One region of the Paenibacillus hubeiensis genome, then DNA from elsewhere that is predicted to be linked to it. Evidence: riboswitches for the same ligand, from Rfam matches in the RefSeq annotation. Region 1 holds a riboswitch; the other holds the start of a gene.

Region 1 (3,468 bases):
TCAATCGCCGCCTGTATGAAAGCACGAGCCGTTTCCACCGCTTCAGGCACCGCCGATCCTTTCGCCAATTCAGCCGCAATCGCCGCCGAGAAAGTGCAGCCCGTACCATGGGTATGACGCGTCAGAACGCGTGGGTTCTCGAAATAATGAAAGGAATGTCCATCATACAGCACATCCACGACGGAGCCGTGATCGCCTGCATGGCCGCCTTTGATCAAGACGTAGGCAGAGCCCATCTGCACGATGCGCCGTGCCGCTTCTTCCCGCGAAGCCAAACCGCCAATGGACATGCCTGCGAGCAGCTCGGCTTCCGGAATGTTGGGCGTGGTTACCAACGCAAGCGGCAACAAATCCGAAATGAGCGTCTGCACCGCTTGCTGCTGGAGCAGGGGGGCACCGCCCTTGGCGACCATGACCGGATCGATGACCAGTTTGGGCCAGCGATACGTCCGGCATTTTTCCGCGACAATCCGGATCAGGTCCGCGCTGAACAACATGCCGGTCTTGACGGCGCCTGGATAGAGGTCGGTTCCGATCGAGTCGAGCTGCGCGGCCACGCCTTCGTTCGGAACAGCGAAAACACTTTGTACACCGAGGGTGTTCTGCGCAGTGATGGCGGTGATTGCACTCATGCCGTACACGCCGAGCTCCTGAAAAGTTTTCAGGTCGGCTTGAATGCCCGCGCCGCCGCCGCTGTCCGAACCGGCAATCGTGAGAGCTTGCGGGATCGTCATCGTGCACCTCCGGCAGCTTGCCGAATTTGCGACCGTTCTGTCACCAGTGCCGGCGTGACTTGTGCCAGTTGGTTCAGCAGCTCGATTTGGAAGCTGCCGGGACCTTGTTGTGCCGTTCGTTCTGCCGCTTGTTCGGCGGCTATGCCGTAGAAGGCCAGCGCTTCGGCAATGCTGTCTAATCGTTCGCGCCCAGGCTCCGCAATCGCGGCAAACGCCCCGATGACTGAACTCAGCAGGCACCCGGCTCCGGTGACACGGGTGAGCAGGGCATGGCCATTGCCGATCACGTAAGTGGTTTCGCCGTCGGACACCACGTCTTCCTGACCGGTTACGGCTGCGATGCAGCCGAGCTGCTTAGCGGCACGCTCCGCAATGTGGATGCGGTCGCCTTTACCGTGTCCTGCATCCACGCCTTTAATCTCCCAGTTCTCCCCGATGACGTTGGCCACCTCGGCGACATTGCCGCGCAGCACGGTTAGCTGCAGTTCATGAACAAGCTTGCGTGCCGTTTCGGTGCGATAGGCCGTGGCTCCTGCGCCAACCGGGTCGAACACGACGGGCACGCTGTGGGTATTGGCTGCGCGTCCGGCAAGACGAATCGACGTCACGACGTCCTCATTCAACGTACCGATGTTAAGCACAACGGCTCCGGCCATTTTGGCAACGTCGGCGACCTCTTCATGAGCGTACGCCATGAAAGGAGAGGCGCCCAATGCAAGCAGACCGTTGGCGGTAAAAGGGGCTACGACAATGTTGGTAATGTTGTGGACCAACGGATTTTGGGTACGAACGCGTTCCAAATAGGACATATGTGAATGCCTCCTCATCAAGAATAGGTATTTCTGCGCGCTGGTTTCCGGATCGCAGGAAGATCAGTGAAGGGATGACTGGAAATAAATTCTGTCGCGGTGTGTTCGGCAACAACGATCGCATTGCGCGTTCTGGCATCTGCCCAATCGCCCGATGCGCCCCGTGACAAACAAAGCCCCTCCCATTTCCAAGGAAACGGGAGGGGCTTTTCAACGCAAATAGGGATACATGTCTTACGCAAGCCATACCCCTTGCATAATGTATTAATTGGTAAAGTCCGCTCCACTTCCCTACGCTGGTATGATCCAGATCAGGTTCAAAGGGTCCGAAAATCATTCGTCTCAGCCGTGAGGCTCCCCTAGTGACTGTTTGCAGCTTATGCAGTTGTGCATTCAGCATACCTCACAAGTGAGGATGGTGTAAATAGGACCCGGAGGGGCGAGCATCCTTTCCAGATGGAGAATTCCGTCAGTCGATTTACCTTGCTTGCGGAACCCGATATAATAATAAAGGCGCATTTTGGCCGCATCACGAATGAAGTCGGGAAGGGACTCATCCCCCTGACTGGAATGGGGACCACGCATTGAAAACGTTCAAAAAGGTTTATATAGAGATCACGAGCATTTGCAACCTGGCCTGCAGCTTCTGTCCGCAGACGAAGCGAGCCAAAGGATTTATTGATCCGGAAACGTTCAGCATGGTGCTGGATCAGATCAAGCCGCATTCAAGTTACATTTATCTGCATGTCAAAGGCGAGCCGCTGCTTCATCCCAAAATCGATTTGCTGCTGGACATCGCCCATGAGAAGGGTTTCAAAGTGAATATTACGACGAACGGAACGTTGCTGCCGAAAACGAGACACAAGCTGCTCGGCAAGCCGGCGCTGCGCCAGATGAACTTTTCCCTGCACAGCTTCGACGGGCATGAGGGCTCCAAAGATCGCGAAGGGTACCTGAGCAACATCTTTTCGTTTGTGCATGAAGCGACGAAGCATAACGTCATCGTGTCGTTCAGATTGTGGAATTTGACGCAGGACAATTTCACGAATGCCCAGAAGCAGCGCAACCGCGAAACGCTCGATCATTTGGAGCGCGAATTCAATCTGGATTATAAAATCGAGGAAAAAGTCGTACCGGGCAGCGGCGTCAAAATCGCGCCGAACGTGTACCTGAACCAGGACCATGAATTCCAGTGGCCAAGCCTGGATACGCCGGAGGATGACGGTAAAGGATTTTGCCATGCGTTGCGCACGCAAGCCGCGGTGCTTGTGGATGGAACGGTGGTTCCGTGCTGCCTGGACGGCGAAGGCGTCATTAATTTGGGGAACGTGCATGAACGTTCCTTCTCGGAGATTGTGGAAGGCGAGCGCGCCAACAATCTGTTCTATGGTTTTTCGAGACGCGAAGCGGTGGAGGAGCTTTGCCGCAAATGCGGATACCGTCAGCGGTTCGGTGCGTAGGATTGGATTTTGAATAAAAAGACGGGGACGGCTTGATTTCAAGTCTGCCCTTGTTGTCTTTCATCTGAAGGAAAATAAGGTAATTCCAGCACACCGAGAGTTAACACCGGCAGATGCGATGTTCGGAACGGGTACGGATAGGTCTCATTTTCTCAGAGCTGGCGTGAATGTCGGAGAGATGTGAACTACGGATTATTCTTGGAACGTTCCTTTCCTGATAGGATGAGGTTGCGGCCAGGACAAGCGGAGCTGTGCATCTGCGAGGCTTGCCGACAAACCGCCCGTAATGGCGGAAAATCCGATCGCCAAGGAGGAATTCATGATGAAAAAAATGTTGACCGTACTTTTGTCCGCCGGTTTGGTTGCCTCATTGTTTGCTGTGATTCCCGCAGCGGCAGCGCCCGAAATCGTCAAAACGACGATTATCGTCAAAAAGGGCGAAACGTACGACGGCAAGGGGAAAAG
Region 2 (3,468 bases), on a different contig from region 1:
GGAACGATATAAACATCTTCCGCATAAACGGTCCTGTCCGGTACATTTCCCCGTGCAGCGTCATGATGCGAAAACCGGACAGCAACCATTTCTCCCTTTACCGGCACGACAGGCATGTTCAACCCTACGCTTTCCATCAACTCTACTCCTTGCAGCCCGGCCGCGACTATGACATTTTTACATGTCAACATGCCAATGGAGGTTTGAACCCCTTGTATGCGCCCTGCCCCGGTTTGCAGCGTTACATTCTGAATGCCTTCCATGATTCGAGCCCCGTATGCTTGAGCGGACTTGGCATAAGCTGTGACAAGGTTTAACGGCAGCACTTCGCTTTCAGCTTGCCTGTACAACCCGCCATACGTATCCCGGCTTAGCCAGGGTGCCTGACGCTGCAGTTCCTGCCGATCCCAATACGTGCATGCATTCGAATCTGTTTCATATGCGGCTGCATATAGTCCTGCCTTTTGTCCGCTTCGAAAAGGCGTAATGAACCCGGCCTGCCGCAAACCAATGTCAATTCCGCTCATCGCTTGAATATGCTCCCTCTGCCGGTGAACCCGTTCACGGCTGCGCCGGGCAAGCTCCGCTATGGCCGCATGATGAAAGTGCTCACTGTCGGCAGCCAGCATGCCGGCCGCCGCCGATGACGTCCCTCCACCCATTCGGGCTCGTTCCAGGAGCATTACTTCCTGCCCGCGGGCTGCCAATTCATAAGCGATGGAACAACCGATGACACCCCCTCCGATCACGATCGTTTCGGCAGACATGTCCTTTCGCGAACGTGGATTCTCTTTTTTGTCGAGAATGTCGAACCCCGAACTACCGTCTAAGCTAATGCGATCATCAAACAACGATTGCCCCTCCTTCATCTTCGTTCAATGGCGTCATTCATGGGCCGTACACCGGACATGGCCTGTTTGAATGCAGCGGCTGCTTGCTCAGGTTTACTGTTCTCCCATATGGCGGACATGACCGCAATCCCGCTTGCCCCGGCTGCGTAAATCGCATCCACGGCATCAGGGCGAATTCCGCCGATCGCAATGACGGGAATGCAAAGGGAACTGCATATCGCTTTCAATGCAGGTATGCCTCTTGGCGCAGCGCCAATTTTGCTGTTGGTAGCAAAAACGTGCCCAAAAATAACATAATCTGCGCCTTGGCGCTCAGCGGATTTCGCCCCTTCCAAGGAATGCACGGAAACGCCCAGACGGATCGGTTCATGCTTGTTGTCCATCCGGATGGTTGTGCCATACTGTTTGAAATCCGATTCCCCCCTTTGCACGCCGCACAACTTAGGAACAGAAAAACCATCCATTCGATCAGGAATGCCATTAACGACAATTTGCGAAGCCGGGATACCCGCTTCTTGCATTCGTTCGGCCCAGTGCAATCTTTGGTTGATCGCAAGATGTTTTTCCCGAATATGAATGTAGTCCACCCAAGGGCTCACCCGGATCGCCTTTTCAAGAAAAACATCAAGGTCCCCCGTTCCGTTTGAAATGACATGGAGCTCCAATGATGAAGGTACTGATTGAGTTTGCGAAGCAACCATAACTCGGTTCACCTGCCTTTCTGAAAGAACACAAAAAACCACTCCCGCAGGGGAGTGGCGACTTATTCGTATCTTTCGTGCAATGCAAGGCAAATGCGAAACCAATGGGCATTATTCTCACGCGTTTATGCATGGAACGAGCATTGCCGATAATCGCATTGCAATCCAAGCGACGGCTGAAATACAGCCTTCCTTGTCATGACGAAAAACGTGCCACTTCCCTACGCTGGTATGATCCAGATCAGGTACAAAGGGTCCGGAATCGAATTATTCCATCTCAGCCGCATCGCGCGGCACCCCTAGTGCTCTTATGAAGTTGTAGCCTATATTACCATAGGCATCCTGTTTTGTCATCGATCATTTTTGCGTGCACTGCCAAAAATCAGGAAGATCAGCGCTTTTTTAGGTTAGACTACGCAGCTGAAAATATCGCACTATCCAGTGCCTTTTCGTCGGAGGATACTAGTGATTGATATAACAATTTTGCTCAAAATAGCCTCGAGCCGCTGCCTCCTGGGCATCCGTAAAAACTTCCTCCGGCCTGTATCCGTTCGAGCATGTGGCCGGATAATAATATTTGATGCCGCTGTCAGGATCCACGCCGCCGATCACGGCCGTCCTCTTAACAAGCCGGCCGCCTCCGATGGCAAAGTTGTTGATTTTTCGGCTCCCGCTCGGAATACCCTGAATGAAAGCAATGATCCCTGTGTCATTTATAGAGTTGTACCAGTCTTCCTGGGAGATGAGCGGCAGAGTAAACGTGTATGAGATGCCATTTCTTCTGGCAAATTCGTTGTGACGATTGATGACCTCGGCCAAATCCTCCTGAACGGCACTGACAATCCGGCTTCTGCGAACATGTTCAAAATGTTCATCATTTCTCAGCAACGGGATCCGTGTCGACGCGATGAGTTCGTTCCGAAAGCCTTCAAGCCACATTTGCTTTTCGGCATCATAGGCGTAGACATAACTATCCAACGTGAAATTGATGCTGTTTCCGTCTTCGTCTGCATAGGTATAGGGTTTCTTTGGGCTCCACACGTGACGAAAAGAGTTTTCGGGCTCCCCCATCATTTCCGTCTCTTTGGCATACATGTAGTAACCGTCGTAGTCCAGAACAACGATAGCCGGGATATAATCGAACAAGGAGCGAATCGCTGGCGGATCGTCCTGAATCCCCAAATTAAGAGCCATCGTTTGCGTAAACGTCTCCAGCGCCAAATCTTTATCAGCGTTCACAAACTTTGATGAACCGTAGCCCGCTTCTCCACTTTGCTTTTCGTTCTGGTGCATGACCATGCCAGCGTCCATGACGGCAGTCCTCAGCGCTGTCTCGTATCTATTGCTGAGGATCTGGGCCTCCTGGAGTTCCCGACTGCTCTGCGACACGATCCAAAAAAACGGAAAAAAGACAAGCACAAAAACGATGGACAGCTCAGTAATCTTCATTCAGCACCATCCCTCCATACGTGGTAAACACGGCGGGAGATTGGAGTGTCCCATTTAGCCATTCGCGGATAAGCATTGCGGGGGTTCGATTCGTATTTCTGACGGACACGGTAAAAAAATCCCCTACTGTAAACGTGTATCTTCGAGCAGGATCCTCCGCGGTTTCTAAACCGTCGGTCGGAAAAAGCCTCTCTTTGATTTGGCTTGAATAATATCCATCCAAAACCGTCTCGTACGTCCCCGTAAAAGTCGCAGGATTTTGGGGATCGATGTAATTCGGCACATATTTTTTGTGCAGATGCTCCATTGAAATGTCGTAGACATTGCCCGTGCGCGCCAATTGTTCTTCGAACTCGGCAAACATGGCTGGAGAAATGTAACCTTTGGTGCGAGCGGAATCAACAAAACGTGTGACGGTCTGGTAAACGGTCATCCGGGAAATCTCATCCTGCCGATCCGCCGTTTCG

The links. Region 1 has a riboswitch for thiamine pyrophosphate ahead of thiM (hydroxyethylthiazole kinase). Riboswitches for the same ligand answer to the same signal wherever they lie in the genome.
Region 2: it holds a riboswitch for thiamine pyrophosphate, as region 1 does, so the genes downstream of both, RSX24_RS07370 (thiamine phosphate synthase) here and thiM (hydroxyethylthiazole kinase) in region 1, are expected to answer to the same signal.

The regions. Positions count from the first base shown of each region.
Region 1 covers NZ_JAVYAE020000014.1:34,910-38,377, reverse strand. Annotated here, with positions in the region: gene thiD (bifunctional hydroxymethylpyrimidine kinase/phosphomethylpyrimidine kinase) at 1-734, opposite strand, end outside; gene thiM (hydroxyethylthiazole kinase) at 731-1,561, opposite strand; TPP riboswitch at 1,815-1,914, opposite strand; gene RSX24_RS25680 (radical SAM/SPASM domain-containing protein) at 2,128-3,003, shown strand; gene RSX24_RS25675 (pectate lyase) at 3,326-3,468, shown strand, end outside.
Region 2 covers NZ_JAVYAE020000002.1:143,364-146,831, reverse strand. Annotated here, with positions in the region: gene thiO (glycine oxidase ThiO) at 1-851, opposite strand, end outside; gene RSX24_RS07370 (thiamine phosphate synthase) at 866-1,552, opposite strand; TPP riboswitch at 1,754-1,863, opposite strand; gene RSX24_RS07365 (hypothetical protein) at 2,015-3,001, opposite strand; gene RSX24_RS07360 (hypothetical protein) at 2,988-3,468, opposite strand, start outside.